2 regions of the Mesorhizobium sp. WSM4840 genome follow, and region 1 is predicted to be linked to the other one. Evidence: predicted binding sites of a transcription regulator. Region 1 holds the regulator's gene; the other holds the start of a gene.
The links. The regulator PhoB, encoded in region 1, activates phosphate uptake and scavenging genes when phosphate is short. The targets are predictions, from matches to a motif close to TGTCATNNANCTGTCAT.
Positions count from the first base shown of each region.

Region 2: the regulator PhoB is predicted to act here: its motif matches at 12,211-12,227, upstream of AC0L3I_RS20520 (LTA synthase family protein).

Region 1 is NZ_JBVVQD010000001.1:58,013-72,896, forward strand. It holds gene AC0L3I_RS00310 (ROK family protein) at 258-1,505, shown strand; gene phoB (phosphate regulon transcriptional regulator PhoB) at 1,702-2,391, opposite strand; gene phoU (phosphate signaling complex protein PhoU) at 2,408-3,115, opposite strand; gene pstB (phosphate ABC transporter ATP-binding protein PstB) at 3,154-3,969, opposite strand; gene pstA (phosphate ABC transporter permease PstA) at 3,982-5,595, opposite strand; gene pstC (phosphate ABC transporter permease subunit PstC) at 5,588-6,976, opposite strand; gene AC0L3I_RS00340 (PstS family phosphate ABC transporter substrate-binding protein) at 7,096-8,100, opposite strand; gene AC0L3I_RS00345 (hypothetical protein) at 8,878-9,240, shown strand; gene AC0L3I_RS00350 (hypothetical protein) at 9,616-9,852, shown strand; gene AC0L3I_RS00355 (hypothetical protein) at 9,965-10,336, opposite strand; gene AC0L3I_RS00360 (hypothetical protein) at 10,806-11,690, shown strand; gene AC0L3I_RS00365 (glutathione S-transferase family protein) at 12,156-13,046, opposite strand; gene AC0L3I_RS00370 (VOC family protein) at 13,075-13,656, opposite strand; gene AC0L3I_RS00375 (hypothetical protein) at 14,024-14,860, shown strand; gene AC0L3I_RS00380 (hypothetical protein) at 14,857-14,884, shown strand, end outside.
Region 2 is NZ_JBVVQD010000015.1:71,222-86,105, reverse strand. It holds gene purF (amidophosphoribosyltransferase) at 1-998, opposite strand, end outside; gene AC0L3I_RS20570 (CvpA family protein) at 1,077-1,745, opposite strand; gene radA (DNA repair protein RadA) at 1,773-3,176, opposite strand; gene AC0L3I_RS20560 (hypothetical protein) at 3,257-3,769, opposite strand; gene AC0L3I_RS20555 (replicative DNA helicase) at 3,772-5,262, opposite strand; gene AC0L3I_RS20550 (small ribosomal subunit Rsm22 family protein) at 5,469-6,437, opposite strand; gene AC0L3I_RS20545 (YnfA family protein) at 6,441-6,764, opposite strand; gene AC0L3I_RS20540 (class I SAM-dependent methyltransferase) at 6,850-8,139, opposite strand; gene rplI (50S ribosomal protein L9) at 8,417-9,001, opposite strand; gene rpsR (30S ribosomal protein S18) at 9,212-9,460, opposite strand; gene rpsF (30S ribosomal protein S6) at 9,460-9,954, opposite strand; gene AC0L3I_RS20520 (LTA synthase family protein) at 10,256-12,181, opposite strand; gene fabD (ACP S-malonyltransferase) at 12,450-13,403, shown strand; gene fabG (3-oxoacyl-[acyl-carrier-protein] reductase) at 13,460-14,197, shown strand; gene AC0L3I_RS20505 (acyl carrier protein) at 14,387-14,623, shown strand; gene fabF (beta-ketoacyl-ACP synthase II) at 14,658-14,884, shown strand, end outside.

The sequences.
Region 1 (14,884 bases):
CCTGCGCCGCGTACGGCGCGACCAACTGGCCCGAAGGCCGGCACAAAGGCTCCTATTTTTTCGAGCCTCGAAAAAATACTGGTCCAACGCCGAAGCACTGTCAACACCAATTCTGATGGATTTTGTTGGCCTGCCGGCTTTTTTTCGAGCCTCGGAATAAACAATGACAGGCCCTTCTGCTTCTGCCAGTATTTGTCGGACATTACTGACGGCTTCCGGTTCATGAGCGGCCGCGGCAATAGGGAGGAAGCAAAAAAATGTCGGTTGGAATCCGCCATGACGATTTGCGCCGGCGCAACCGGGCGATGGTGATTTCGGCCGTACGCCGGGCCGGCCAGCCGTCACGGACCGAGATCGCAGCAACCACCGGCCTCAGTCATTCGACCATATCGGCGATTTCTTCCGACCTGATCCAGGAAGGCATCCTGACCGAGAGCAAGGCGAGCGAGACCGTTTCGATGAAACGCGGCCGACCGCAGGTCGGCCTCAGCCTCAAACCGGAAGCCGCTGCGGTATTGGCGGTCGTGTTGTCGCTGAATTTCCTGTCGGTCGCTGTCATCGATTATGCCGGACAGGTGGTCGCCGAGGAACAGCGCCGGCTGGACACGCTGACCATGTCGCGCGACGAGCTGATCGACGAATGTGTCGCCATCGTGCGGCGCCGGATCGAAGACCCCGACCTCGACGTCCAAAGCGTCGCCCGCATCGCGCTGGCGATCCAGGGCATCACCGATTCGCATGCGCGCGCCATGTTGTGGTCGCCGATCACGCCGCAGACGAACATCGCCTTCGCCGACATTCTGGAACGCGAGTTCGGCATCCCGGCCATCATGGAGAACGACTGCAACATGATGGCCGTGGCGCTGCGCTGGCGCGACCCGGATCGCTATCGCGACGATTTCATCGCCATCCTGCTCTCGCACGGCATCGGTATGGGGCTGGTGCTGAAGGGCGAACTGTTCACCGGCACCCATTCCTCGGGCGGCGAATTCGGCCACATGATTCATCGGCCGGGCGGCGCGCTTTGCCGCTGCGGGCGGCGCGGCTGCGTCGAGGCCTATGCCGGCAACTACGCCATCTGGCGCAACGCAAGGCAATTGAGCGAGAACGCAGAGCCGGTCGCCGATGTCAGCGACGCCGAGATGCGGGCACTGGCGGCCCGGGCGCGCCAGACGGACGGACCGGAGCGCGAAGCCTACCGCAAGGCCGGCGAAGCGCTCGGCTTCGGGCTTGGCAGCCTGTTCGCGCTGATCGATCCGGCGCCGGTCGCCATGGTCGGCGCCAGCGCTGCCGCCTTCGACCTGATCGAGCCGGCCCTGCGCGAGGCCATCGCCCAGACCGCCGGCGGCCAGCATTCGGGTTCGATTTCCTTCGACACCGAGACGAACGAGCTGCCGCTGATCCGCGAAGGCTGCGCCTTGCGAGCGCTGAGCTTCGTCGACCAGGAGATTTTCGCGCCGGGCGCGCAAGGGAAGTCCGGCACGATCAGGAAGGACGTGGCGTGAGTCCGAAGGCAAGGAACAAAGGCGGAATGCGACTTGGGGATGTGTTGAGATTCAGGTCAGGCCGCGCCGGGCTCGAAGACGGGCGCGAAGCGACCAGACTGGGCGAGTTCCGAGAACCGGAACGGAGCGTACTTTTGGGTAAGTACCGGAAGCGCAGGAAATCGCCGGTCGCAGGCCGGCATCACCTGAATATCAGCTAGTCTTCCCTGATCGCATAGCCCGCACCGCGGATGGTGCGGATGACATCGGGCATGCGCCCATTGTTGACCGCCTTGCGCAACCGGCCGACATGGACGTCCACCGTGCGCTCGTCGATGTAGATCGTCTCGCCCCAGACATTATCGAGCAACTGGCTGCGCGAGAAGACCCGACCTGGGTGCCGCATCATGAATTCGAGCAGCCGGAATTCGGTCGGCCCGAGCCGGATCTCGCTCTTCTTGCGATAGACCCTGTGCGATTCGCGATCGAGCATGATGTCGCCGACCTTCAGCACGCTGGACAGCACTTCGGGCTTGGCGCGGCGCAGCAGCGCCTTGATCCTGGCCATGAATTCCGGTGTCGAGAACGGCTTGACCAGGTAGTCGTCGGCCCCTGTCGAGAGGCCGCGCACCCGGTCGCTCTCCTCGCCGCGTGCGGTCAGCATGATGATCGGCAGCCGCTCGGTTTCGGGGCGCATCCGAAGGCGTCGGCAAAGCTCGATGCCGGAAACCGCCGGCACCATCCAGTCGAGCACCAGAAGATCGGGCACGTTTTCCTGCAGCCGGATTTCGGCCTCGTCGCCGCGCGTCACCACCTCGACCTGATAGCCTTCGGATTCCAGATTGTAGCGGAGGAGGACGCCCAGCGGCTCTTCGTCCTCCACCACCATGATGCGTGGCGCGATCATCGACCGGTCACCCCCGTCATGTCGCCGGCGCCGACATCGTCGTTTCGTCGAGCTTCGGGCGATCCGCCGGCAATTGCTGCCCGGTCACGACATAGTAGGCGTTTTCGGCGATGTTGGTGACGTGATCGCCGATACGCTCGAGATTCTTGGCGCAGAACAGAAGATGCGTGCAGGCGGTGATGTTGCGCGGATCCTCCATCATGTAGGTCAGGAGTTCGCGAAAAACCGCCGTGTATTTCACGTCGATCTTCTGGTCGTCGGCGCGCAGTTCTTTCAACGCGCCGGCATTGCGCGACACATAGTGCTCGACCACGCCGCGGAGCTGCACAAGAACGAGATCCGCCATCGCGTCGATACCGTGCGAGAGATTACGCGGCGTGGCGCTCTGCCCGACTGCGCTGACCCGCTTGGCTATGTTCTTGGCCAGGTCGCCGATGCGCTCGAGATCGCCGGCCATGCGGATTGCGCCAACCACGGCGCGCAGATCTTGCGCCATCGGCTGCCGCTTGGCGATCAGCGTGATCGCACTATCGTCGAGTTCGCGCTGCCGCGCATCCATGATGGCGTCGTCCGAGACGACGCGCTGCGCCATCGCATTGTCTGATGCAAGCAACGCGCGGATCGAGGCTGCGACCATCGCGGCGGCGAGCTCGTCCATATCGCGGATCAGCCTGTCGATGTGCTCCAGTTCCTCGTCGAAAGATGCGACGGTGTGTTCACCCATGATACTGTCCTCGTGTTCGAAATTCGCCGCCGGACCGCTCAGCCGAACCGGCCGGTGATGTAGTCCTGGGTGCGCTTGTCGTCGGGGTTGGTGAACATCTTGTCGGTCGCGCCCTCCTCGACCAGATAGCCGAGATGGAACATCGCCGTGCGTTGCGACACGCGCGCTGCCTGCTGCATCGAATGGGTGACGATGACGATCGTGTAGTTCTGGCGCAGTTCGTCAATCAGTTCCTCGACGCGGGCGGTGGCGATCGGATCGAGCGCCGAACAGGGCTCGTCCATCAGGATCACTTCCGGCGATACGGCGATGGCGCGCGCGATGCACAGGCGCTGCTGCTGTCCGCCGGAGAGACCGGTACCCGACTCGAGCAGGCGATCCTTGACCTCGTTGAACAGGCCGGCCTTCTTCAGGCTCGATTCAACGATGCCGTCCAACTCGGCCTTGCTCCTGGCCAGGCCGTGAATGCGCGGACCGTAGGCGACGTTTTCATAGATCGACTTCGGAAACGGGTTCGGCTTCTGGAATACCATGCCGACGCGGGCTCGCAGCTCGACGACATCGATCTTCGGGTCGTAGACATCCTCGCCGTCGAGCGTGATCTTGCCGCTCACCCGCGCGATATCGATGGTGTCGTTCATTCGGTTCAGGCACCGCAGGAAGGTCGACTTGCCACAGCCCGATGGGCCGATCAACGCCGTCACCTGGTTCTCGCGGACATCGAGATCCACGTCGAACAGAGCTCGCTTCTCGCCGTAATGAACAGAGACCTTGTCGCCCTTCATCTTGATCGAAGGGGCGATGGTTCCGCTGCTCAGTTTCTGTTCGACGCCGGCTTCCGTCATGATGTTCATATCCTCTACTCCTTACCAGCGCCGCTCGAAGCGCCTGCGCAGTATCACCGCGATGGCATTCATGATGACCAAAAAAAGCAGCAAAATCAAAATCGCCGCCGAAGTCTTCTGCTGGAACCCGGCTTCCGGGAAATCCGCCCACATGAATATCTGCACCGGCAGGATCGTCGCGGGATCGGTGAAGCCGCCGGGAATGTCGACGATGAAGGCGACCATGCCGATCATCAGCAGCGGCGCGGTTTCACCCAGCGCATGCGCCATTCCGAGGATGGTGCCGGTCATGATACCCGGCATCGCCAGCGGCAGGACGTGATGGAATACGGTCTGGACCTTGGACGCTCCGATGCCAAGCGCCGCCTCGCGGATCGACGGCGGCACGGCGCGCAGCGAAGCGCGTGAGGCGATAATGATGATCGGCAGGGTCATCAGCGCCAGCACCATGCCGCCGACCACCGGGGCTGAGCGCGGCATGCCGAAGAAATTCAGGAATACGGCAAGTCCAAGCAGGCCGAAGACGATCGAAGGCACCGCCGCCAGATTGTTGATATTCACTTCGATGATCGTCGTCAGCCGGTTCTTGGGGGCAAATTCCTCAAGATAGATCGCCGCCGAAACGCCGATCGGGAAGGCGATGGCGAGCGTAACGATCATGGTCAGGAACGATCCGACGACCGCGCCCCAGACACCGGCCAGTTCCGGCTCGCGGCTTGCGCCGGTGAAGAAGAAGATCGAGTTGAACCGGCTTTCGATCAGGCCGGCGCTCTTCAGCGTGTCGAGCCAGACGATCATCTTGTCGGAAATCTTTCGCGATGCTTCCGGCGTGTCGATGACGCGCAGGAATGCCTGGCCGCTCGCGGCGGGCGCCGTGCTGTCTAGCGCCTCGATCACCGTGCCCTTTGCGACCGCCGTCCCGTTGGCCCCAGGCGACAGCGCGGTCAGCTTGACCGTACCGCCATTGAACGCGACCAGCAGCGACGACGCGCCGCTCGTCAGCGTGAGCATACCGTTTTCGCCCTCGGTCGCACCATTGCCACGCGCCAGCGTCAGCATGGCGTCGTCGCCGAAGGTCAGATCGATGTCGCCGCTGGTTTCCGAAGGGGTGACGCTTGTCGAAATCGCTTCGTCCGAACCGACGTCGGCAAGCAACCCCTTGAGATAAAGGTCGGCAAAATCGTCAAGTGGAACCGCATAGTCCACCGTTCCTCCGAGCATCCCCGGATCAGCCGCAATATCTTTGCGCAGGAAGACGCCTGTGCCGGTGGAAATCAGTCCGCGCAGCAGGCGCTTGTCCTGACGGCTCGTCACATCAGGAAATTTTGCCGTAAGCGCTTCCTGAGCGATGGCGTCGTAGTTGGCGGCGTCGAGTTTCGCCGGGTCGACCTTGGCCGCCGAAAGATCGATCGGCAGCGTCAGATAGTTCTGCCGCAGCGCCGGGATCGCCTGCGTGACGATCGTCGACAGGAGCAGCACAAGAAATAAGCCGGCCAACGCGACGGCTGCGGCGCCAAGCCATTTGAACCACGTTTCAGTGCGGTAACGACCCTTCAGCCGCGCCTTCGCGGCATCGTCGGTATGAACGCTGACCGGCCGCCGGCCGGCGCCGAATGACGCGATCGCATCAGTCATATTGCTCTCGGTATTTCTGGACGACGCGCAAAGCGACGATGTTGAGGGTAAGCGTGATGCAGAACAGCACCAGGCCGAGTGCGAAGGCTGCAAGCGTCTTGGCGCTGTCGAATTCCTGATCGCCCACAAGCAGCGTCACGATCTGCACCGTCACGGTGGTGACCGCTTCGAGCGGGTTGGCCGTGAGGTTTGCCGCCAGGCCCGCCGCCATAACCACAATCATTGTTTCACCAATTGCGCGGCTGACGGCGAGCAGCATCGCCGAAACGATGCCCGGAAGGGCAGCGGGAAGGACCACCTTGCGGATGGTTTCCGACTTGGTCGCGCCGAGGCCGGCGGAACCGTCTCGCAGGGATTGTGGAACGGCATTGATCACATCATCGGAAAGCGAGGAAACGAAGGGAATGATCATGATACCCATGACCACGCCTGCCGCGAGCGCGGATTCGGACGCGACGCTGAGGCCCAGGCTTTCGCCCATACCGCGGAAGTAGGGCGCAACCGTCAGCGCGGCGAAGAAGCCGTAGACGACGGTCGGAATGCCGGCGAGGATTTCCAGTACCGGCTTTGCCACCGCGCGGACGCTTTTGGAGGCGTAATCCGAAAGGTAGATCGCAGCCATCAGCCCGATAGGTGCGGCCACCAGCATAGCGATGAAGGTGATGAGCAACGTGCCGGCAAAGAGCGGCACCGCGCCAAAAATGTCCTGGTTGACCGCCCCGGCTTCCGTCCCCGCACCAGTGAAGGCGCTCTGCGGCGACCAGTGCGTGCCGAACAGGAACTTATAGAACGGCACCTGTTGGAAGAACCGCAGGGATTCGAAGATAAGCGACAGGACGATACCGATCGTCGTCAGGATTGCGACCACCGAACAGGCGATCAAGAATGCGCGAAGAACGCGCTCGACCACGTGGCGCGCCCGGTAGGCTTGGGCGATGCGCGAATAGGCCCAGTAAAATCCGGACGCGGAAAGCACGAACGCGACGGCCCAGATGATCCAGGTGCTGGTCGTATGGATCGATTTGTAGACGGCCGCGGCTGCCTCTTTCGTCGGATCGGCGAAGCCGACAAGCCCGCCAAAGGCCATCGCGCGAGCGTCGCGGATGAAAGCTTCGACCTGCGGAACGCCCATTCCCGACAACTCGGAGGAGAAGCGGTCGGCAATGATCGACGATTCAATTCCCGGCGTCACCAGCGACCACAACACGATCGCAAGCAGCGCGGGACCGGCAGCAAAAAGCGCCAGAAACATGCCATGTTGGCCAGGCAGCGAATGCAATCGCGCGACGTCGCCGTTGACACTGGCAATTGCGCGTGTCCGGCCGATCCAATAGGCCGCAGCGGCCAGACCTAACAGTAGAATAACGAGATAACCGACCATTCAGGACGTCCCCTCGACCGCCGGTCATTCACCGGCTCAAAGCACGGGACCTTGGTCCCGCGCTTTGGGCTTTTAGAGCATGAGGGGTCAGAGCGGATATGCGCCCTGACCCCGAAACATCAGGAGCCCATGCCTTTCAGGGCCTTGGCGTTTTCGGCCCACTTGGCGCGCTCGGCGTCCGGCAGCGGAATCAGGCCCTTGTCGGCCAGATAACCATCAGGACCCCATGCACCTTCCGAGGTGTACTCGGCGATGAACTCCTGCATGCCGGGGATGACGCCAACATGCTCCTTCTTGGCATAGACATAGAGCGAGCGGGAAACGCCGTAATCGCCGGATGCGATGTTCTCGAAGGTCGGCTCGACGCCGTCGACCTTGTGGCCCTGCAGCTTGTCGGCGTTCTGGTCAAGGAACGAGAAGCCAAAGATGCCGAAGGCATTGGGGTTGGCTTCCAGCTTCTGGACGATCAGATTGTCGTTTTCGCCTGCCTCGACAAAAGCGCCGTCTTCGCGGATCTCGCCGCAGCCCTTTTCATTAGCCGCCTTCACTTCTTCCTGGCAGGCCGCATCCATGACGAGTTCAACGAACGCATCGCGCGTGCCAGACGTGGGCGGGGGGCCAAGCACCTCGATCTTTGTCGCGGGAAGCGACGCGTCGACATCCGACCAGTTCACGTAGGGATTGGCGACGACCTTGCCGTCAACGGCGACGTTCTTGGCGAGCGCCTTGAAAACCTGCTCCTTGGTCAGATCGACGACAGTCCCTGCCTTCGAGTTCGCCAGTACGATGCCGTCGAAGCCGACCTTGATCTCGACCGGCGTCACGCCGTTTGCCTTGCAGGTTTTAAGTTCGCTGTCCTTGATGGCGCGTGAGGCATTGGTGAAGTCGGCGGTATTTTCGCCGACGCCCTGGCAAAACAGCTTCATGCCGCCGCCGGTGCCAGTCGACTCGACGACCGGGGTCTTGATCTTTCCGCTCTGGCCGAGCTTTTCAGCAACAGCCGTCGTGAAGGGGAACACTGTGGACGAACCGACGATTTGAATCTGGTCGCGCGCGGCGGCATAACCAGCCGACGCGGCGAGCGCAAGCGCCGCGGCCGACGCCGTAAGGAGGAATTTCTTCATGTGGCCTGCTCCTGTTCGGAAAATAGTCTCTCGGCGCCATTCCTTCGGCGCCCGCTGAGGCCAATAGCCTCCGATTATTACAGTCACATGACAGTTTGATGTCAGCCCGGTAACGCGGCACTGCCGTGTCGAAAAGGAAGCGCCGCGGGTCTCGCCGGCACAGCCGTGGTTTGCCGCTGGAATCAGCAGCTTGCACGATTTCCGGCCGACATTTGCCCTCGACAGGCGAACAATTGGCGCCGAAAAAGAAAATCCGGGCGGGAGCGCGTTGCATGCGGCCAAGGAGGTCATGGCCGCGCCATCGCCGAAACAGGTCCGTTGGGGTAAATCTGACCCTGCTTCTTGCCGGCGGTCGCTGCTCCCGCCCGTAACCGGAGGGGCGGAACTCGAATGCGCTTATTGTCCCAACCGGACGCACGCTTTGGTATGGTGCGATCGCACCATAGTCTTGCTCGCAACGCGTCGCCGAATCGCGGCTGAACTCTACGGCCTGACGGGGATGCCAATCCCGCGTTGCGCTGGATTTCTCCGTCCGCGCCGAGCCAGCGCTCGACCTTTTCGAGCAAGGCCCTGGGGCTGATGGGCTTGGGCAGGCAATCGTCCATGCCCGCCTCCGGTCGCGCTAGTCTAGGGACATTGCGGCACTTTGATTTTGCGCATGATCCCCAGCGAAATCGATTCCGATTCTCCGGGTCATGCGCTAGCTTTGCCCCGGTGTATTCCGACGGTTGTCGGCAGAACCGAAGCCGCGTTATAAATCCCGCAAGGGTGTTGCCGATGTTGGGACGGATCCTGCCTTTTTTCCTGTGCCCGATGCTGCTGTTGGGGAGCGGCTGCTCGCGCAGCTACGACGGCACCGTCGTCATTCCGAGGCCGCTTGATGTCCGGCGGTTCTGGGACAGGCCGCCGCAGCAGGCGCAGCCCGAACAGCCGCAGTTGCTGCAGACCGATGTCTTTCCTGTGGCGCCCGAAACGCCGAAAAGGGCGACAGCCTCCGGTATCAAGACTCCCGTGGCGCCGAGAAGGCACACCCGGAGGATTTCCAACGATCCGCCGACGCCGTCATCCGAGCCGACAAAACCGCTCACCTGCAGGAACGTCAGCCAACCCGGAAAACGGGTCCGCATGGTCTGCGAATAGCCGGCCGGCATTCAAACGGTGGCAGCCAAATATCCCTCCTCAAACGCTGCTGCGCACCTGACGCAGCGGTTCGGTCAGACGCGCACGCGATCGCCGAAAGCATGAACTGACTGGTGGGTTTCGGGCTGCCAGATCGATCCGGCGCCCCGATCAATCCGGTGTTACCGCCAGCCACGTTGAAACCTTATCCCGCCTTCGACGTTAAACGGCCCAACGGCGCGCGTCCGTATTGCGGCGCCGCGCGTTTCTTTGGACGCAGAAAGGGCCGCTGTGACGTTCGTTTGGCGCATGGTCCTTGCCGAACCGAAGGGCAGCGTAGCGAAGGTTGATCCCGATTTTTGGGTCATGCGCTGGATGGTCAAAAGGAGACCGCATATGTCGATTCACTTCACTGTCTCGGGCCTGACCAGAAATCTGTTTCACTCGCCCAGAAATCTGTTTCACTCGCTGGGACTGGACCATGAGCGCGCGCCGAGACCTCTCAGTCCTGAGCAAAGTCTTTTGCTGGAATGTTATCTGGCCGGCCAGATTCCGGAATCGGCCTGGAGGGACTACGTCTTCGAGACGCCGGAATTGGCACGCCATGTCAATGCGAGACGCGCCCAACACTGACATCTCGTGAACCTAGAACCGGCCCGATCGCTTGAGGTGACGCTGCCTAGCAACGCTTCGCTGAAATTTGCCCGCCCGGAAACGAGCGGGCTTTGCCTGGGATGACGCCCGGTTACTGTTTGGGCGAGCCGAATTGCAGGGTGAAGACGCTGCCTGCAATCCCTTGGGCGAACGCCGGCGAAAAGCTCAGCGGCAAGCAGCGTTCCAGGGCGGCGATCGCTGCATCGACAAAGGATTGCCGTGCCTTCGCGTCGCCGGTCACATTCATGGCAGTCGGCCTGGGCGGGCCGATCAGCGTGCCGTTGCGCTTGAAACTGAAACTCAATGTGACGGTTGAATTCCCGGCATTCGCCGGAGGGGTCCAGCACGCGTGGATCGCAGCCCCGACATCGTCCATGGTGTTCAGCGATGCGGCATTCGATTGACAGCTGGCGCCTGCCAATATCGAGCCGGCAATCACCGACAGTCCTGTCGTGCGTTTCATTGCAAGTCCTCGTCCTCCGCCTCGCCCGCACAGCAATATGGTACGGACAATGGCGGCGAAGACAATATGTTTGCAAAGGCCAGATGTTTTGCAAAGGCCAGATGTTTTGAAGGCTTGATGCTAAACGACAATCGCGAATGTCAGGCCGCAGCTTCCCGGGAAACAATAGCCCTTGAAACGAAACAAAAAGGCCGGCACATGGCCGACCTTTCCTTCCACCTCGACCGCGCCAGTACATCCGTGGTCACGAATTGGAGGTGAATTGCCAAGCAGTAGATAGGGATTTGGTTAACGAATCCTTAGCTGACGGGGAGCTGCTCGTCGACGCGGCATGGCCAATCTGATCTGCGTTTTGGTGATGAGTGCGGAAAGTCGTCTTTAAATGCGGCACAGACTATTAATCGTTGTGCACCAACATGTTGGCGCGCGAGGCATATCTAAGCAACTATCGTATTCCGGAAGTCGATTTATGGCCGTACTCGGCACTCTCCCCCCCGGCGTTCGCTGTCGACCAATTCGCGAAGCCGATTGGGAAGGAGTGATCGACTGCCTGTGCCGGGGCTTTCCGGAGCGTGACCGGAGTTACTGGATACAAGCGCTGACCCGATTGTCGCAGCGGCCTGCTATCGCCGAATGCCAACAATACGGCTTTGCTTTGGAGAAGACTGGTCGGATCGTCGGCGTCGTGCTGACCCTTTATACCCGTTATCGCAGGCAGGTAGGCGACGAAATCCGCTGCAACCTTTCGAGCTGGTCCGTCGATGAAGAATTCCGCCCCTATGCCATCAAGCTGATTACGACGATTCTCAAGCAAAGGGACGTGACCTACACGAACGTTTCGCCGGCGCCTGCTACATTAAAGCACAATTTGGCGCTCGGCTTTCGCCTCTTTTCCAGCGGACAATTTGCCTTCTTGCCGGCTTTTAGTTCGGTGCAGCGGTCATGTCGCGTGCTCAAAGCTCGTCCCGATCTTGCGGAAATGGCGATGCTGTCCGACAGTGAGAGATACATACTCTCGGAACACGCCGCGCTGGGCTGCCTGTCATTGATTTGCATTTGCGACGGAGCGGCGTTTCCCTTCGTATTGATGCCGCGCCGGATATTGCGCGGTCTTATCCCATCCTATCAGATCGTCTATTGCCGCTCTCTCGCAGATTTGAGCCGGTGCGCCCGTGCCATCGGGCGCTTTCTCTGGCGTAGCGGCATCCTGCTTTGCGTCGTCGACGCCAAGGGACCGATTGCGGGCCTGTTCGGGTGGTACCGCCCCAACAGAGGACTGAAGTACTTCAAGGGCCCCAGACCACCCTCGCTAGGAGATCTGACGTTCACCGAGCTCGTGATATTCGGTCCCTGAACGACAAGCGCAGCATCAATCAGGCCGCGACGATTTGCGGCCGCAATGCCGAAAGCGAACCCCCGCCTCCGGCGAGGGTTCCATTTTTTGAACCTACAATCGCTACTGAGCAGGGGCGGTCTGAGCTGGCGGCGGGGTTGCGGGTGCCGGCGTCATCGTGGCGGCTGGAGGTGGCGGCAATTGGCCAGCGGTCGTCGCCTGCGTTCCTCCCGATTGAGTTTGGTCACACGCCGCCAGGGCAGCAAGCGCCAGACCGAACGCGGCGAATAAGGGTAGTTTGCGGGTCATATACAGTCCCTTCCATGGACGCCACCCGCGCAGGCCTGATCATCAGGACCGCTGCCTCCAGGTCAATCGTGGCTTCGTCGTCGACGCTTCAAACATTCTTACGTCCCGTAAAAGGCGGCGGGCCTTCGGCATCGGTTTAGGTCGGCCTGGGCAAGCAAAACCGTTAGAGCGAAAGCCTCACGCCCCGGCCTGCGACTTCACATAGGCGATATAGCCGCGCACGTCGGCGGCCGGCTCGGCGTAGGCCTTGCCGAGCTTCTTCTCGATCGCCGCCATGTAATCTTTTGCCCATTGGGGCAGCGCGTAGTCGATGACGGCCAGGAATTCGAGCGTCGCCGCCAGGCGGATGTCGGCGATCGACGGGTTCTTGCCGCCGATGAACGGCTTGCCGTTCCTGAAGAAGCTGTGAAAGACCTCCAGCGGCTCGGCAATTGCGGCCGCCGCGGCCTTCTGGGCTTCCGACTTCCTGTCGGGGTCGGCGTCGCTGTGACCAACCTCGCCGGCATATTGCGGGAAGTTCAGCGCAGGATAGGTGGCGCGCGCCACATAGGGGTAGAGCGTGCCGATCAGGTAGAACATGGCGCTGTCGATCATTGCCCGCTTGGCCGGCGCCTTGGGATATAATTTCTCCAGCCCATGCTTGTTGGCGAGATACTGCATAATGGCGCAGCTTTCCCACAGGACGCCTCTCGGCAAGCCCTTGTCCTCGATCATCGGGGTGAGATGGGCCGGGTTTCGCGCCATGTATTCAGGCGAGCGCGTGTGGCCCCATACGTCGGTCTCGGAATGATCGAGCCCGGCCGCGCGTGCAAACACCCGAACGCTCATATTGTTGACGCTCGGCTTCAGCATGCTGAGCGTCAGCGCGGGCTTCTTGCCTGATTTCGCCTTGGTCTTCCGCGCGGATTTCGCGGATGCCTTGGCTGCAGGCTTTGCGGCGGCTTTCGCTGCCGGCTCGGCGGAAGCTTTCGACGCCTTGGCTGCAGGCTTTGTCGCGGCCTTGGCAGCTGGTTTCGTAGCGGCCTTGGCGGCCGGCTTCTTCGCACTCTTCGTTGTCGTCTTTGCCATTGTGTCCTCCCTTTTGTTTGGCCTGTCGTCAGTATGGATTTTTCGGCGCCCGGTCCTCCGACAAGGTCGCGCGGGAGCGCTCGACGAGCGCCTGGATCGCGTCGGCAAGATGCACTTCGGCTATTGCGTAGTCGCTGCGCGCGACGCGGATCTTGTGCGCCTGCATCAGCACATCGGCATGGGTGAAGCCCGCCGGCGGCTCGAAACGGTAGGAGGCGAGCTCGATCAGCAGGCCGAGCGGATCCTCGAAATAGATTGAATCCATAAAACCGCGATCCTTGACGCCGCTGTGCTTGATGCCGCGCACGTCGAGCCGGGCGACCGCCTGCAGGAAGGTGACGCGCGACACCGCAAACGCGATATGATGGACGCAGCCCGTATCGGTCGGCGTGCGCCGCTTGACCGGCGTGCGGCTCTCGTCGGTGAAGATGGTGATCAGCCGGCCGTCACCCGGATCGAAATAGAGATGGCTTTCGCTGGCCTTGTCGAGATTGGGCTGCTCGAAGATAAAAGGCATGCCAAGCACGCCTTCCCAGAAATCGATCGAAGTCTGGCGCCCGGCGCCGACCAGCGTGATGTGATGGACACCCTGCGATTGCAATTTCTGCATTTGGCCCTCTCTCCCTACGATCTTCTCGTCCCGGAACGACCATCGATCTATTCGCCGCGCGACGGATTCGTCCCCGGCGGCGTTCTACGCACCGTCCTGGACCCTTGGCCCCCGTAACATGACGCGATGCTAATTCAATTGAGGGCGCCGCGCCAGAAGCGGCGACGCCGGCCGTGACCGAGGGCAATGCTCGTGTAGGCAAATATTTTGAAATCGTTGGTACGCCCAAGGGGAATCGAACCCTGTTCCCGCCGTGAGAGGGCGTCTACGAAAGCCAGTCTCGTCCCTGCAGAAGGGCACGACGGTTCGCACCCAGCTCGGGGCGGTCAATGCCGACCGGATTTTTATATTTACGACCGATGAGCCGGTGATTGGCACTGACGATATTGCTGTAACCTTCGATGCGACGGACCATTCCAGCTTCGTCACGCTGACCGACACGCAGACGCTGATCAACAAGACGCTGACCAGCCCGACGATTAATGGCGGTACGATTGCATCCGCCACGCTGACCCTGAAGCAGGGCACAGCACCGACGCCGACCGCTGAAGGCGATATCCAGTGGGATAGCGACGATAATCGAATAGTGGTTGGCGATGGCGCAGCCCAAGCTGTTTTTGCCAAGGGGCCGGCGACGACCGTTGACAACACTGTCCCGCGCTTTGACGGCACAAAGGGCGCAACCCAGACGTCGGGTGTCACGATCGATGACAGCGACAAGGTAACCGCTTCAGGCGGCTTTTATGTCGGCTCGGCTCGTGTCGGCGGCACTCCTGATGCAGTTATGGAGGATCAGAAGTCGTCCGGGACAGGGGGCGGAACGCCGGTTGCTACGACCTGGACGACGCATGCTCTCAACACCGAAGTTCGCGACCCGTCAGGCCTGGTATCAATCTCCTCCGACCAGATCACTCCGACTGTTGATGGTTGGGTCGAATGGGAGATTAGATCCTATACCATCGGTAGTTTCGGCTCACGCTTGCAAAACATCACCGATGGCACGACCGCCGGGATGGGTATGCTGGGTAACGGAAACAACGGGCCAAGCTCAGGTGCGACATCGACAGGCGGCGCGCCGGTCGTCGCCAGCAAGGCCTTTGCGATCCAGTACTACGCCTCGACCGCCCCCGCGAACGGCCTTGGCCTGGCTCTTTCGCAGGGAACAGAAGTCTACGCCCGGGTGAAATTCTGGAGGACGACATGAAATACGCCCGCATCATTGATGGCG
Region 2 (14,884 bases), on a different contig from region 1:
ATGAAGGTACGGCCGACATAGTGATTGCGGATGATGCCGAGCTCGAACGGGATGCCCGCGGCTTGCGAAAAGCCGATCGCCGCCGGAGTGCCGCTGTCCGGCACCGGCACGACAATGTCGGCCTCGACCGGGCTTTCCAGCGCCAGCTCGGCGCCGATGCGCTTGCGAACTTCGTAGACGTTGCGGCCTTCGACCGACGAATCCGGACGCGCGAAATAAACATATTCGAAGATGCAGAAGCGGGTCTTCTGCGGCTCGAACGGAAACAGGCTCTCGATACCCTTGGCTGTGACGACGACCATCTCGCCGGGCTTCAGGTCGCGCACGAAACGCGCGCCGATGATGTCGAGCGCGCAGGTTTCGGAAGCCAGGATCCAGGCGCCGTCGAGATCGCCGAGCACCAGCGGCCGGATGCCGAGCGGATCGCGGCAGCCGATCATCTTCTTTGAAGTCATCGCCACCAGCGAGAAGGCGCCTTCGACCTGGCGCACCGCATCGATGAAGCGCGAGTTGAGATCGCGTTCCCTGCTGGTAGCGACCAGATGCAGCAGCGTCTCGGTGTCGGAGGTCGATGAGAAGATCGCGCCCTGTTTCTGCAGCGCGCGCTGCACGGTCATGGCGTTGGTGAGGTTGCCGTTGTGGGCGACGGCGAAGCCGCCATCGGCGAGCTCGGCGAAAAACGGCTGGATGTTGCGCTGGCCGGCGCCGCCTGTGGTGGCGTAGCGCGTGTGGCCGATGGCGCGGTTGCCTTGCAGGCTGTCGATGACGCGCTGCTTGGTGAAGGTGTCGCCGATCAGGCCGACGTGATGTTCGACATGGAACTGGGTGCCGTCATAGGAAACGATACCCGCTGCTTCCTGGCCGCGATGCTGCAATGCATGCAGGCCGAGCGTGACGATAGCCGCGGCGTCCTGCCGGCCAAAAATACCGAACACACCGCATTCGTCATGGAAATGATCGTCAGCTTCGGCGGAAAGCAAGTCGTCTGCGTCTGCCATCTTCAGCTCCGCTAAAGTCGCTATATAGTGTGATGACTGCTCGAGAGCAACGTAGAGTTTGCCGCTTTCACATGATCGTCAGTTTGCCGGCGCCGGATTGGCCGGTGCATTGTCGGCTGGTGGCGCGTTGGTCTCGCTGCCGTCGAGCGCCGGAGCATCGTCGCCGGTTGCCGGTGCGTCCGCCGCGGGTGCGTCCGCCGCCGGAGGTGTCTCGGCTCCGGTCTCGGGTGCCGGCTGATTCGGATTGAGCCTGTTGAGGATCGCGTTTTCCGGATCCTCGGGCAGCAGGCTTTCGAGCTTGGCGCCGATCGATTCGAGCAGCGGCCGCGACTTGGCGTTGGCGACCCAGCCCGGAGCCTTCGGGCCGGCCAGCCAGTTGAAGAACAGTAGGGCCACCGCGACGACCAGGATGCCGCGCGCCGCGCCATACAGGAAACCGAGCGTGCGGTCGAGCGCGCCGACCCTGGAATCTATGATCCAGTCGGCGAGTCTCATGGTGATGACGGAGACGACGATCAGCGCGACGATGAAGACGATGCCGGCGGCCACCACCATGGCAATCTTCTCATTGTCGACATAGGGCTGAACGTAAGGCAGGACCGGTTGGTAGAAGAAGAACGCCGCAGCCGCCGCCGCTATCCAGGAGACGACGGAGAGGATCTCGCGCGAAAAGCCGCGAACCATGGCGAGCATCGCCGAGACCAAGGTGAAGCCGACGAGAATTCCGTCAAGCAGCGTAATCGGCATGTCTTTTGCCCCACTTCATGAGCCGCGTCACTCTTGCTCGTCGGCGCGGCTGCGCCGTGAGCCGGCTATGCGCGCCACGAGATCGGCAAGCTCGGTGGGCTGGAAAGCGCCGGCCCCTATCCCGCCGGCAAGTTCCTCGCTGCCCAAGGGCAGAACCGCGCTTCCAAAACCCAGCTTTTCGGCTTCCTTCAGGCGCTGCTGCGCATGCGCAACCGGCCTCACGGCGCCCGAAAGGCTGATTTCGCCGAAATAGACGCAATCGGCGGGAAGGGCAAGACCGGTGAGCGAGGAAACCAGTGCGGCCGCTACCGCCAGATCGGCAGCCGGCTCCGAGATACGGTAGCCGCCGGCGACGTTGAGATAGACGTCATGCGTGCCGAAGCGGACGCCGCAATGGGCTTCGAGAACGGCGAGGATCATTGACAGCCGGGCGCCGTCCCAACCGACGACGGCGCGGCGCGGCGTGCCCAGCGACGACGGCGCCACCAGCGCCTGGATCTCGACCAGCACCGGGCGGGTGCCTTCCATGCCGGCGAAAACCGCGGCGCCCGGCGCCTTCGCATGGCGTTCGCCGAGAAAAAGCTCGGACGGATTTGCGACCTCGCGCAGGCCCATATCAGACATTTCGAAGACGCCGATCTCGTCGGTTGGTCCGAAGCGGTTCTTGACCGTGCGCAGGATGCGGTAGTGGTGGCCGCCTTCGCCCTCGAAATAAAGCACCGCGTCGACCATATGCTCGACGACGCGCGGCCCGGCGATCTGGCCTTCCTTGGTGACGTGGCCGACGAGCACGATCGCCGCGCCTGTGGATTTCGCATAGCGGATCATCGCCTGGGCGGCGGCGCGCACCTGGGTGACGGTGCCGGGAGCCGAATCGGCCATGTCGGTCCACAAGGTCTGGATCGAATCGAGGATCACGAGGTCCGGCCGCTTGCCGTCGGCGATGGTGGCGAGGATGTCCTCGACATTGGTTTCGGCGGCAAGCTCAACCGGGGTCGAGGCGACGCCGAGCCGCTGCGCACGCAGCCTGATCTGGGCAACCGCCTCTTCGCCCGAGACGTAGACGATGCGGTGGCCCTTGGACGCCAGTGCTGCGGCAGCCTGGGTCAACAGCGTCGACTTGCCGATGCCGGGATCTCCGCCGACCAGAAGGGCCGAGCCGCGCACGAAACCGCCGCCGGTGGCGCGGTCGAGTTCGCCGATGCCGGAGACGATACGCGGCGCATCCTCGATATCGCCGGACAAAGTCGTCAGCACCACGGCGCGGCCCTTGCGGGCATTGCGGGTGTTGGCCGGACCCGAGCCGATGCCGCCGGACGTGCCTTCTTCGACCAGCGTATTCCACTCGCCGCAGGCATCGCATTTGCCGGCCCAGCGCTGATGCACCGAACCGCAATTCTGGCAGATGAACTGGATGCGGGATTTAGCCATGGAGCCGCACCCAGTTTTGAATGGTGGCTGACTGGAACTGTCCACGTATCCGAGCGTGGTTTGGAGAGTGTGGATGCAATTCAGTGCTTCTTGGCGTGAGCGCGGACTTCGGCAAGCGCCTCGTCGAGCAACTCAGGATTGGGCGGTAACATCTGCGTGTCGTAGATGGAGATCATACCTTGTGTCTGGCCGGCAAGTTCAGGCAGGCCTTTCCGCGCCTTCTCATCAAATCCGTCAACATAAAACAGGAAATGCTGGCCGGTTAGGACGGGTACACCACATCCTCCCATGATCAGCGTGGTCGTAGAGATCGTACCACTCGCTTCCGGCTTGCCCTTGAACACCTCGATTGTCTCGTAGCGTACGTTAACCAGTATCCGGCCATCGCCCGCGTCGGCTGGGACATCCCCAAGCTTTGTTGAACTAAGCTCCGTGGCTGTCACCCGGCCATGGAACACCAAGGCCGCCTCTGCAAATGCTCGCTGCGGCGTCCAGCCGGCAGGCATGGAACAAGCGGAAGCGATCCCGGGCAAGACAGCCGCGCCTAGGAGCGCGTGAGCAAGAGAGGCCGGAAACCCGAAACGGTTACCCATGTCTACTCAAACCTCTCCGCAATATGATGCTCTTCGGCGAGGTCGGAGAAGCGGGTGAACTCGCCCTGGAAGGCGAGGCTGACCGAGCCGGTCGGTCCGTGGCGCTGCTTGGCGACGATGACCTCGGCCTTGCCGCGCATCTCGTTCATCTCGTGTTCCCATTTGATGTATTCGTCGGTGCCCGGCTTCGGCTCGCGGTTCTTCAGATAATATTCCTCGCGATAGACGAACATCACCACGTCGGCGTCCTGCTCGATCGAGCCCGATTCACGCAGATCCGAAAGCTGCGGGCGTTTGTCGTCACGGCTTTCGACCTGGCGCGACAGCTGCGACAGCGCGATGATCGGCACGGCAAGCTCCTTGGCCAGCGCCTTCAGGCCGGTGGTGATTTCGGTGATCTCCTGCACGCGGTTCTGCGAGGATTTGGCACTCGAACCCTGCATCAGCTGGATATAGTCGATGACGATGACGTCGAGGCCGCGCTGGCGCTTTAAACGACGCGCGCGGGCAGACAACTGAGCAATAGAAATGCCGCCGGTCTGGTCGATGAACAGTGGGATCTTCTGCATGGTCTGCGAACAGGCGACTAGCTTTTCGAAGTCCATCTCGCTGATCTCGCCGCGACGGATTTTTGACGACGGGATTTCGGTCTGCTCGGAAATGATGCGGGTGGCGAGCTGTTCCGATGACATTTCGAGCGAGAAGAAGCCGACGACGCCGCCATTGGCCGCCTTGAACGAGCCGTCGGCCTGTTGCGCCGGCACATAGGCCTCGGCGATGTTGAAGGCCATGTTGGTGGCAAGCGATGTCTTGCCCATGCCGGGGCGGCCGGCGATGATGATCAGATCGGACGGCTGCAGGCCGCCCATCCGGCGGTCGAGATCGCGCAGGCCAGTGGCGACGCCCGACAGGTGCCCGTCGCGCATATAGGCGGCGTTGGCCATGTCGACGGCGGTTTTGACCGCGTCGGTGAAGCTCTCGAAGCCGCCATCATAGCGGCCGGTTTCGGCCAGTTCGAACAGGCGCCGCTCGGCATCCTCAATCTGCTCGGACGGCGACATGTCGACCGGCGCATCATAGGCGATGTTGACCATGTCTTCGCCGACGGTGATCAGCGCGCGTCGTGTGGCCAGATCATAGATGGCGCGGCCGTAGTCGGCGGCGTTGACGACGGTGACCGCCTCAACGGCCAGCCGCACGACATATTGCGCGACCGTCATGTCGCCGACCTTCTCGTCGGCCGGCAGGAAGGTCTTCAGCGTGATCGGAGTCGCTATCTTGCCCATACGGATGAGCTCGGCGGCTACTTCAAAGATCTTGCGATGCAGTGGCTCGTAGAAATGGCCGGATTTCAGGAAGTCCGAGACGCGGTAGAAGGCGTCGTTGTTGACGAGGATGGCGCCGAGCAGCGCCTGCTCGGCCTCTATGTTGTTCGGCGCCTCCCGATAGAGTGGTGTTTCCGCCACGCCGAATTTTCGCGCTGCCTCTGCCATGATGTCCCCGATTTCGATCCCGGTCTTTCGATATCAGAACGGGATAAGTCGGTGATGACATATCTGCATCAGTCCCCGTCCAATCAGCTTTGGTGCCCGCGATTCACAGCCGAGGTTTTTCGGTGGAAAGAATCTTGATTGACTCGAATCAAGACGGCGAGCTTAGCCGTTCTCGGGCGAGAACAAAACAGGAAAATAGCTGCCAATCACTCCGGCAGCGCGTCGCCCCAGCCCAGCCGCCGGGCGGCCTTGAACACATCGCCGTCGCGCTTGGTGAACAGTTTCTCATCGGCACTGCCGTCCTTTTCGCAAAGTTTCAGCAGGACCTTGCCGGAGCCTGATTTCGGCGGTGCGATCACACGCGCCTGCGGTGGGGCAACAGCTTGGCGGGAGGCGGCGAGATAGATGAATTTCTCGTCCTCCCATGGCACGTCGGCGTCTTTGGCCAGCCGGTGCAGGCGCGAACGCGCGACGCGCTGCGAAAAATGGCACCAGTCGGGCGGCACGAGCGGGCAGGGCTCCTCATGCGGGCAAGGCGCAAGCACATGCGCTCCCGCCTCGATCAGTTGCCGGCGCACGGCAAGAATGCGCTGCCATCCGGCCGGCGTGCCCGGCTCGACGACCAGCAGCGTGTCGTCGGTCAGGTGCCAGAGCCGGTCGATGAGTTTTGGCAGCGACGCCGGTCCGATCTCGTCCAGCACATAGGCGCAGGTGACCAGCTCGGCCGGCTTGAGATCGGCAAGGTCGATGGTGACATCGCCGGCCAGCCAGGCGATCCTGGCCGTCATCGCCTCAGTGGCAAGCGCCTCGCCGACCCGGCGCACCGCGGCGCTCGCCTCGATCAGCACCGCCTGCTCGAGGTCGGGCCAGAGATCGAGCGCAGCCCAAAGCACGGTACCAGGGCCGGCGCCGACATCGAGCAGGCTTTTGGGCGCATAATCGGGCCTTGGCTCGCTGACCGCATCGAGGCTGGCATGGACGGCGGCATAGGTTGCCGGCAGCCGCGTCGCCAGATAGGCCTTGACCGCCATCTCCTCGGCCATGTGCAGGCGCCCGTCGCGCAGTTCGGCGCGGTAGCGGTCCGACAGCGTTTTTGCCGCTTGCTTCAGCGTCGGCAGCGGCACTTTTTCGAGGAGGCGCTCGACGCCCTGTCGAAGCGGGATAGGCAGTTCCATAGCTCAGGCACCCCGAGGTGCGAGCAGGATGACCGAAGCGCCAACGATGCAGAGCGCGGAACCGGCGAGGTCCCAACGGTCGGGGCGAACGCCTTCCACCAGCCACAGCCATCCGAGCGAGGCGGCGATGTAAATGCCGCCATAGGCAGCATAGGCGCGGCCCGCCGCGCTGATGTCTACCAGCGCCAGCAGGAAGCCGAACAAAGCGAGCGAGACCAGGCCCGGCGCCAGCCACAACGGTGACTTTTCCAGCCGCCACCACGCCCAGATCGAAAAGCAGCCGGCTATCTCGGCAAGGGCAGCAACGATGTAGATGAGATAGGTCATGAAAAAAGGTCCCGCGGCGACGACGAGACCTTTTTCAGCGTGCCGGCCGGCAATGGCAAGCGGCAATGGCGTGATCGTCGACAGTCTATTCCGTATCAGCCACCTTGCGGCGCCGCGCGGGCTTGGCGGCAGGGGCTTTTGGGCGATGTCCCATGTCGCGCATCTCCAGCGCCTTCTCGCATTTAGCCATATAGTCGCGAGACATCGGCAGCGTGTCGTTCTTCTTGGCAATCTGGATCTGGAAGATCACCAGATCCTGCCAGCGGAAGGCTGCTTCCGAGGCCCCCAGGTAGAACTCCCACATGCGGCAGAAACGCTCGTCATAGATCGCCTTGGCCCTGTCGCGATTGGCGGCGAAGCGCTCGCTCCAATGCCTCAGCGTCTCGGCATAATGTAGCCGCAGGATTTCGATGTCGGTGACGATGAGGCCCGACTTTTCGATCGCAGGCATTACTTCAGAGAGCGAGGGTATGTAGCCGCCGGGAAAGATGTATTTGCGGATGAAGGCGCTGGTTGCCCACGGCGCGCCGGAGCGGCCGATCGTGTGCAGCAGCATGACGCCGTCCGGCTTCAAAAGCGTCGCCGATTTGTCGAAGAAGGTGCGGTAGTGGTTGACGCCGACATGCTCGAACATGCCGACCGAGACGATGCGGTCGAAGCGCTCGTTGAGCTCGCGATAATCCCTCACTTCGAAATGCACGCGGTTTTCCAGCCCCTGCGCATGGGCGCGGTCGGTGGCGACGCCATGCTGTTCGGTCGACAACGTCACACCTTGCACGTCGACGTCGAAGGACTTGGCGAGATAGATGCCGAGCCCGCCCCAGCCGGAGCCGATGTCGAGCACCGTCTGGCCGGCCTTCAGCCTGAGCTTGGCGGCGATGTGGCGCTTCTTGGCGGCCTGGGCCTCATCGAGCGTCATGTCCGGTTGCTCGAAATAGGCGCAGGAATACTGCATGTCCTCGTCGAGGAAGAGCCGGTAGAGGTCGCCCGACAAATCATAGTGGCGCTGCACGTTACGGCGCGCGCGCGCCGCCGTGTTGATCTGCTGCAGGCGGCGGAAGGCGTGGCGCAGGCCCTCGATCGCCTTCGACCAGGTGGCGTCGATGCCGCCGCTACCCATGTTCTGGAAGGCGATGCGCATCACCCCCAGCACGCCGCCCTCGAGTATGTCGAGTTCACCGTCCATATAGGCTTCCGGCACCGCCAGCATCGGATCGAAGGTGATGGCGCGCTCGGCATGCGCGGTCTTGATGTGCATGTGCACCAGATCGCCGCTGCCGTCGCCGAAGATCACCGAGAGGCCTTTCGGTCCGGTGACTTTGAGATTGCCGGTGCGCACCAGGCGGTCGAGAATGCGTTTCAGCAGAATATTCATGACCAATGTCCCCTCTCGGTCAGACACGCTGTCTTGGCGCATGACCCCGAAAATCGAAATCGATTTTCGGAAAGGATCATGCGCCAAACCAAAGTTCTACAGAATCCTTTCCGCGTCCAAAGGACGCGCGGCGCTGTAGTCTGCCTCAACATATAGGGGTTCGAAAAGTTCCTTTTGGCACAAAAATGCCCAGGCGAGGGGCCTGGGCATTGGTCCAGAAATGATTGGAAGCCGACGAAACGTTTTAAAGCGCCGCTCTGACGCTTGTGACGTGCAATCAGCCGTTGTCTTCGCCGCCTTCGAACTCGGCATTGGGGTCGAAGAAGTTGTCCGGGCGGGCATTGTCGTTGATGTCTTCGCCATAGATGGCTTCGGCGGTGGTCAGCGTCTCGCCCTTGGCCTGGCGCTCGGCTTCGTCGGCCGTGCGGGCGATGTTTAGCGTGATGGTGACCTCGACTTCCGGATGCAGCGCGATCGCCACATTGGTAAGGCCGATGGTCTTGATCGGCTGGTTGAGCAGGATCTGGTTGCGGTTGACCGAGAAACCTTCCGCCGTCAGCAACTCGGCGATGTCGCGGGTCGACACCGAGCCGTAGAGCTGGCCGGTTTCGCCGGCCGAACGCACCGCGATGAAGCTCTTGCCGTCGAGCTTTTCCGAAATCTGCATGGCCTCGGACTTGCGCTCGAGGTTGCGGGCTTCGAGCTGGGCGCGCTGGCCTTCGAATTTCTTCTTGTTGGCTTCGTTGGCGCGCAGCGCCTTGCCCTGCGGCAGCAGGAAGTTGCGGGCGAATCCATCCTTGACCTTGACGGTATCGCCCATCTGACCGAGGCGGGAAACGCGCTCGAGAAGAATGACGTCCATGGTTTTGTTCCTTCGTTTGGGCGCCAAATCGCTGGCATCGACGCCGAATTGTTTGGAACAGGTCAGGAAGCTGAGGGCGTCGCCGCCTGTGTCGCTGTCCTGCCTGTCGCGGCAGTTAGAGGTCTTCACCTCAACCCGGGATTTGATGGCAACCCCGCGGCGCCCGTCGCCGTGGGAAAAGCGGGCGGCGAACCGCCCGCTGAAAGAGTGCTAGCGAACCACGTAGGGCAGCAGGCCGAGGAAGCGGGCGCGTTTGATCGCCTTGGCGAGCTCGCGCTGCTTCTTCTGGCTGACGGCGGTGATGCGCGACGGCACGATCTTACCGCGCTCGGAAATGTAGCGCTGCAGCAGACGTACGTCCTTGTAGTCGATCTTGGGCGCGTTGGCGCCGGAGAACGGGCAGGTCTTGCGGCGGCGGTGGAACGGGCGCCGGGTCGGGATCTGGTTGATGTCGACCATTATTCTGCACCCCCTTCAACACCTTCGCGCGGACGGCGCGGACCACGTTCTGCACCGGCGTCGCCACCGAAGCTGCGCGGCGGGCGATCGCCACGGTCGCCGCGATCGCGGTCGCCGAACGAGCGCGGGCCGCGGTCACGGTCGCCGAAGCCGCCGCGTTCCGAGCGCTCCTCGCGCTTCTGCATCATCGCCGACGGGCCTTCCTCATGCGCATCGACCTTGATGGTGAGGAAGCGTAGCACATCCTCGGACAGGCCCATCTGACGCTCCATCTCGTTGAGTGCGGCCGGCGGGCAGGTGATGTCCATCAGCGTGTAGTATGCCTTCCGGTTCTTGTTGACCCGGTAGGTGAGGGACTTCAGTCCCCAGTTCTCGACCCGGCCGACGGACCCGCCATTCGCGGAGATGACGCCCTTGTACTGTTCGACAAGCGCATCGACCTGCTGCTGCGAGAGGTCCTGCCGGGCAAGAAACACATGTTCGTAAAGAGCCATATTGTTCTATTGCCTTTCTTCGTTTCTCTCCCGGTTCCCGGCGGCAAAAGCCTCTGCAACTTCTCTGACCCGCCGATCCCTAGGGGGCGGGGAAGAAAGGAGCATGACGAGACGGTCGAGAGCGGAGACACGGGAGGCGGAAGCGCTTCTGGCTCCACACGAAGGTTTCGAAAAAACCTCCGGCCCTCCGTTCAGCCCCCAGCAAGGACCGGCAGATTGCGGGCGTCTATACAGGAATTTGGCCGCAAGGCAAGGGCGAGCCGAAAATCCGCCGCCGCGAGGGCGACATGTCGCGGCATCTTCAGCTTGTATGCGGAACGAGCTTCTTCACCGTTTCCGGGAAGAAATCGGGCGCTGCGCGGCGCTTGCCGAACATCATGTCGTATTGCAGCAGACGGAAATCGCGAATGGCCGGGTCGATTTTCTTCTTGCGCGCCCAGTCCGGCGTGGCCTCGCCCGCCGGCGTCATCAACAAATTGCGGTCGACGACGCTGTAGCGCTCGCGCATCTGGCCGAGGAAGCCGGTGTAATAGGGGTGGCTGATCCCGGCCGTGGTCAGGACATGGTAGGGCAGAAAGACTGGACTGACAGTGCCCATGTCCGCGACCGGACCGGTGCGGTTGGACCATACGATCAGCGGTGTTCGGTGATGCAGCAGCATCTGGTCGGGCGGCTCCTTGCGTGGCGCGACGTTATCCTTGAGGAAGCCGGTCTCGACATAGACAGGACCGAGCGGCGGCAGATGGTCGCCGAAGAAGGCGATGACCGTCGGTCGCCGCCGGTTCTTCGCCCATTCGACAAGGCGCTCGAGGCTCTTGTCGGCGTCGGATGCGCCTTCCGTGAAGCTCAGCAGCGAATCCTTTGCCCACTGGCTGGTCGGAGCCTGCACCTTGTGGGTCGGATTGTAGTAGCGATTCGGTTCGTAGGGTCCGTGGTTTTGCAGGCTGACGGCGAAGTAGAAGAACGGATTGTCCGTGGCGTCGGCTTCGCGGATGATCTCGTCGGTCATTGCCGCGTCCGACGCTAGCGGCCCGCGCTTTTCGAGATATGGCATGTTTTCTTCGGACTTGAAGTCATCGAAGCCGAACTCCGCATAAACCGGCGTTCGGTTCCAGAACCAGCTTGTGCCCGGATGGATGGCGCGCGTCTCATAGCCCTGGCTCTTCAGGAACGTTGCCATCGACGGCACCGGCGCGCGGACATATTGCTGGTAGGGGATGCTGCCGGCCGGCAGGAAGGCGTTGGAAAGGCCGGTCAGCGCCTCGAACTCGACATTGGCGGTCATGCCGCCGAATTCGGGCGAGAATACGTGGCCAGAGCGCAGCGCCCGCACGTTGGGAATCGGATCGGGCGTGATGGTGACGCCGGGCAGTTCGGTCGGATCCCAGAAGGATTCGCTCATGACGATGATGATATCTGGCTTCTCGGTCGGTACCGATGCCTTCACATCAGGCCTTTCGATCGCCGCGATCGCTTTGTCGGAGTAGCCGGCAGGCGCGGGGACATGGGCCATCGGCACGTTGAGCGCGAAGGCCAGTGCGAAGCCGTTGGAGGCGTAATTTTCTTTCTGGTCCCACATGATCGGGATGATTTGCAGCCGGTCGCGGGTCCACGAGAACGTCGCGTAATCCATGATCGACACGAAGAAGGCGAGCAGCGGCACGGTCAGCGTCAGCCTGGCCAGCCGCCCCTTGCGACCGAGCGCCGGTACCCGGCGGCGCCACAGCCGCCAGCCATAAACGAGCAGCGAGAGGCTGCCAACGATGCCGACCGCCAGAGCGATGGCGGTTCCCGGACGTTCGCGCACCAGAAGCGGCATCAGCGCTACGATCTGGCGTGAATAGAGGAAATCGGTCGGATAGAGCGGATCGCCGAGATAAAGCGATTTCTGATGGCCGACGAAGGCCAGCGCCAGGGTCAGCGGCGCGACGATAATCAGGCTCTGGTGGCTGCGGCCGAGCACTGCGTCGAGGCCGATCAGAATCAGCGCGAAGATGATGATGGTGGTCCAGCCCGGCTTGAAGGGCTGCAGGAAGAATGCGACGGTACCGGCAAAGTCGCCGCGCACGATCAGTTCGATCGCAAAAACCAGGATGGTGGCGGCGAGAAGGCTGACGAGGCCATAACGGATAACAGGCCATTTCCGGCCCGGCAGATAGCCGGTGGCCGGATCGCCTTCCAGAAACTGTGGCGCGGCTTTGCCAGCGCCCTTCCTAGTCCTTGCCACCTTACAATTCCCCCGACCATACACAAAAGCGTCATTGAGCTGTCATCGATATGTCACGAAAAGCTAGCGCCTGTGGCTGAAATAAGAAGAGCCAGCAAACGAATCGTGAGCGATTTTCATCATGAGTGATCGATAAAAAGCCTTTTGGAACAGGTACTCGGCCAGCAATACCGAGCCGGAGTGGCCCGGGTCGGGCCGATACCGGACTTGACTTGCCCGCCCGCCTTGCGTCACAGGCAGGAAAAAATCAGCCGGTTGGGAGCCACACATGGCCGTTGCATTCACCTTTCCGGGACAGGGCAGCCAAGCTGTCGGCATGGGCAAGGACCTCGCCGACGCCTTTCCGGAATCGCGGAAGATCTTCGAAGAGGTCGACGACGCGCTCGGCGAAAACCTGTCGAAGCTGATCTGGGAAGGGCCGGAAGAGACGCTGACGCTGACCGCCAATGCCCAGCCGGCGCTGATGGCTGTGTCACTTGCCGCGATCCGGGCGCTGGAATCGCGCGGCTTCTCGCTGAAGGACAAGGTCGCCTATGTCGCCGGCCATTCGCTCGGCGAATATTCGGCGCTTGCCGCCGCCGGTTTCGTTTCGGTCGCCGATGCCGCCCGGCTCTTGCGTATCCGCGGCAATGCCATGCAGGCGGCAGTGCCGGCCGGCGAGGGCGCCATGGCGGCGATCATCGGGCTGGAACAGGCCGATGTCGAAGACGCCTGCGCTGAAGCGGCCAAAGGTTCAGCCAAAGATTCAGTTTGCCAGATTGCCAACGACAATGGCGGTGGCCAACTGGTGATCTCCGGCGCCAGGGCGGCGGTCGAACTGGCGGCGAGGCTGTGCACGGATAAAGGCGCCAAGCGGGCGCTGATTCTGCAGGTCTCGGCACCTTTCCATTCGGCGCTTATGGCACCGGCGGCCAAGGTCATGCGCAATGCGCTGGCCGAGGTCACGAAGAACGCGCCGTTGGTGGCCGTAGTCTCTAACGTGTCGGTCACCCCGTCCAGCGATCCGGACGCAATCGCCCGCCGCCTGGTCGAACAGGTGACCGGCCGCGTGCGCTGGCGCGAAACGGTGGAGTGGTTCGGCGCAAATGGCATTGCGACACTTTACGAGGTGGGCGCCGGCAAGGTGCTGTCGGGACTGGCGCGGCGCATCAACCGCGATATCGCCACCGGCGCTGTCGGCACGGCGGCGGATGTCGAGGCGGCGCTGGCGGCGCTCGCATAACCGCCGAGATTTGACCCCACCCGTGTAGGGTGTTCTCTTAGATCAGGAGACAAGACATGTTCGAATTGACCGGCCGCAAGGCGCTCGTCACAGGCGCATCGGGAGGCATCGGCGAGGCTATCGCCAGGGTGCTGCATGCGCAGGGCGCCGTTGTCGGCCTGCACGGCACCCGCGTCGAAAAGCTGGAGACGCTGGCGGCCGAGCTCGGCGAGCGGGTCAAGCTGTTCCCGGCGAACCTTTCCAATCGCGACGAGGTCAAGGCGCTCGGCCAGCAGGTCGAGGCCGATCTCGAAGGCGTCGATATTCTCGTCAACAATGCCGGCATCACCAAGGACGGTCTGTTCGTACGCATGGCGGACGCCGACTGGGATACGGTGCTCGAAGTCAATCTGACCGCCGTGTTCCGGCTGACCCGCGAACTGACCCATCCGATGATGCGGCGCCGGCATGGCCGCATCATCAACATCACCTCTGTGGTTGGCGTCACCGGCAATCCCGGCCAGACCAATTACTGCGCCTCCAAGGCCGGCATGATCGGCTTTTCCAAGTCGCTGGCGCAGGAGATCGCCACCCGCAACATCACCGTCAACTGCGTCGCTCCGGGCTTCATCGAATCGGCGATGACCGACAAGCTCAACGACAAGCAGAAAGAGGCGATCATGGCAGCGATCCCGACACGGCGCATGGGCACCAGCGCCGAAGTCGCTTCCGCCGTCGCCTACCTCGCTTCCAACGAAGCTGCCTATGTCACCGGCCAGACCATTCACGTGAATGGCGGCATGGCGATGATTTGACAGTTGCGGGAAAACACCCCTTTTCGCCTTGGACCCAGGCCGATTTTCGTGTAATGCGGCCCGCAACCCGGCGGTTCGGGCAAAAACCGGCCCGGTGCTGTTGCGTTTCCGGCCGGACCATCTTTCAGCTTGATTAGCGGCATTCTGCCCGCTAACGAAGACAGACAAACAAAAGACGAGGATGCCCAAATGAGTGACACCGCAGAGCGCGTCAAGAAGATCGTTATCGAGCACCTTGGCGTCGATGCCGACAAGGTGACGGAGCAGGCGAGCTTCATCGATGATCTGGGCGCGGACAGTCTCGACACGGTCGAACTCGTCATGGCGTTCGAAGAAGAATTCGGCGTCGAGATCCCGGACGATGCGGCCGAAACCATCCTGACTGTTGGCGATGCGGTGAAGTACATCGATAAGGCTTCTGCCTGACGCTATTTGCAGTCATCACCGAGGAGGACCTGCGATGAGGCGTGTCGTCGTCACGGGCCTTGGGCTGCTTTCGCCCTTCGGCGTAGGCTTCGAGCATGGCTGGAAGGAGCTTCTTACCGGCCGCAGCGCAGCCAAGCGCATCACCGAGTTCGAGGTGGAGGATCTTGCCTGTAAGGTCGCCCACGTCATTCCGCGCGGTAATGGTGAGGACGCCACCTTCAATCCCGAGGCCGTTCTCGAGCCGAAGGAACTGCGCAAGAT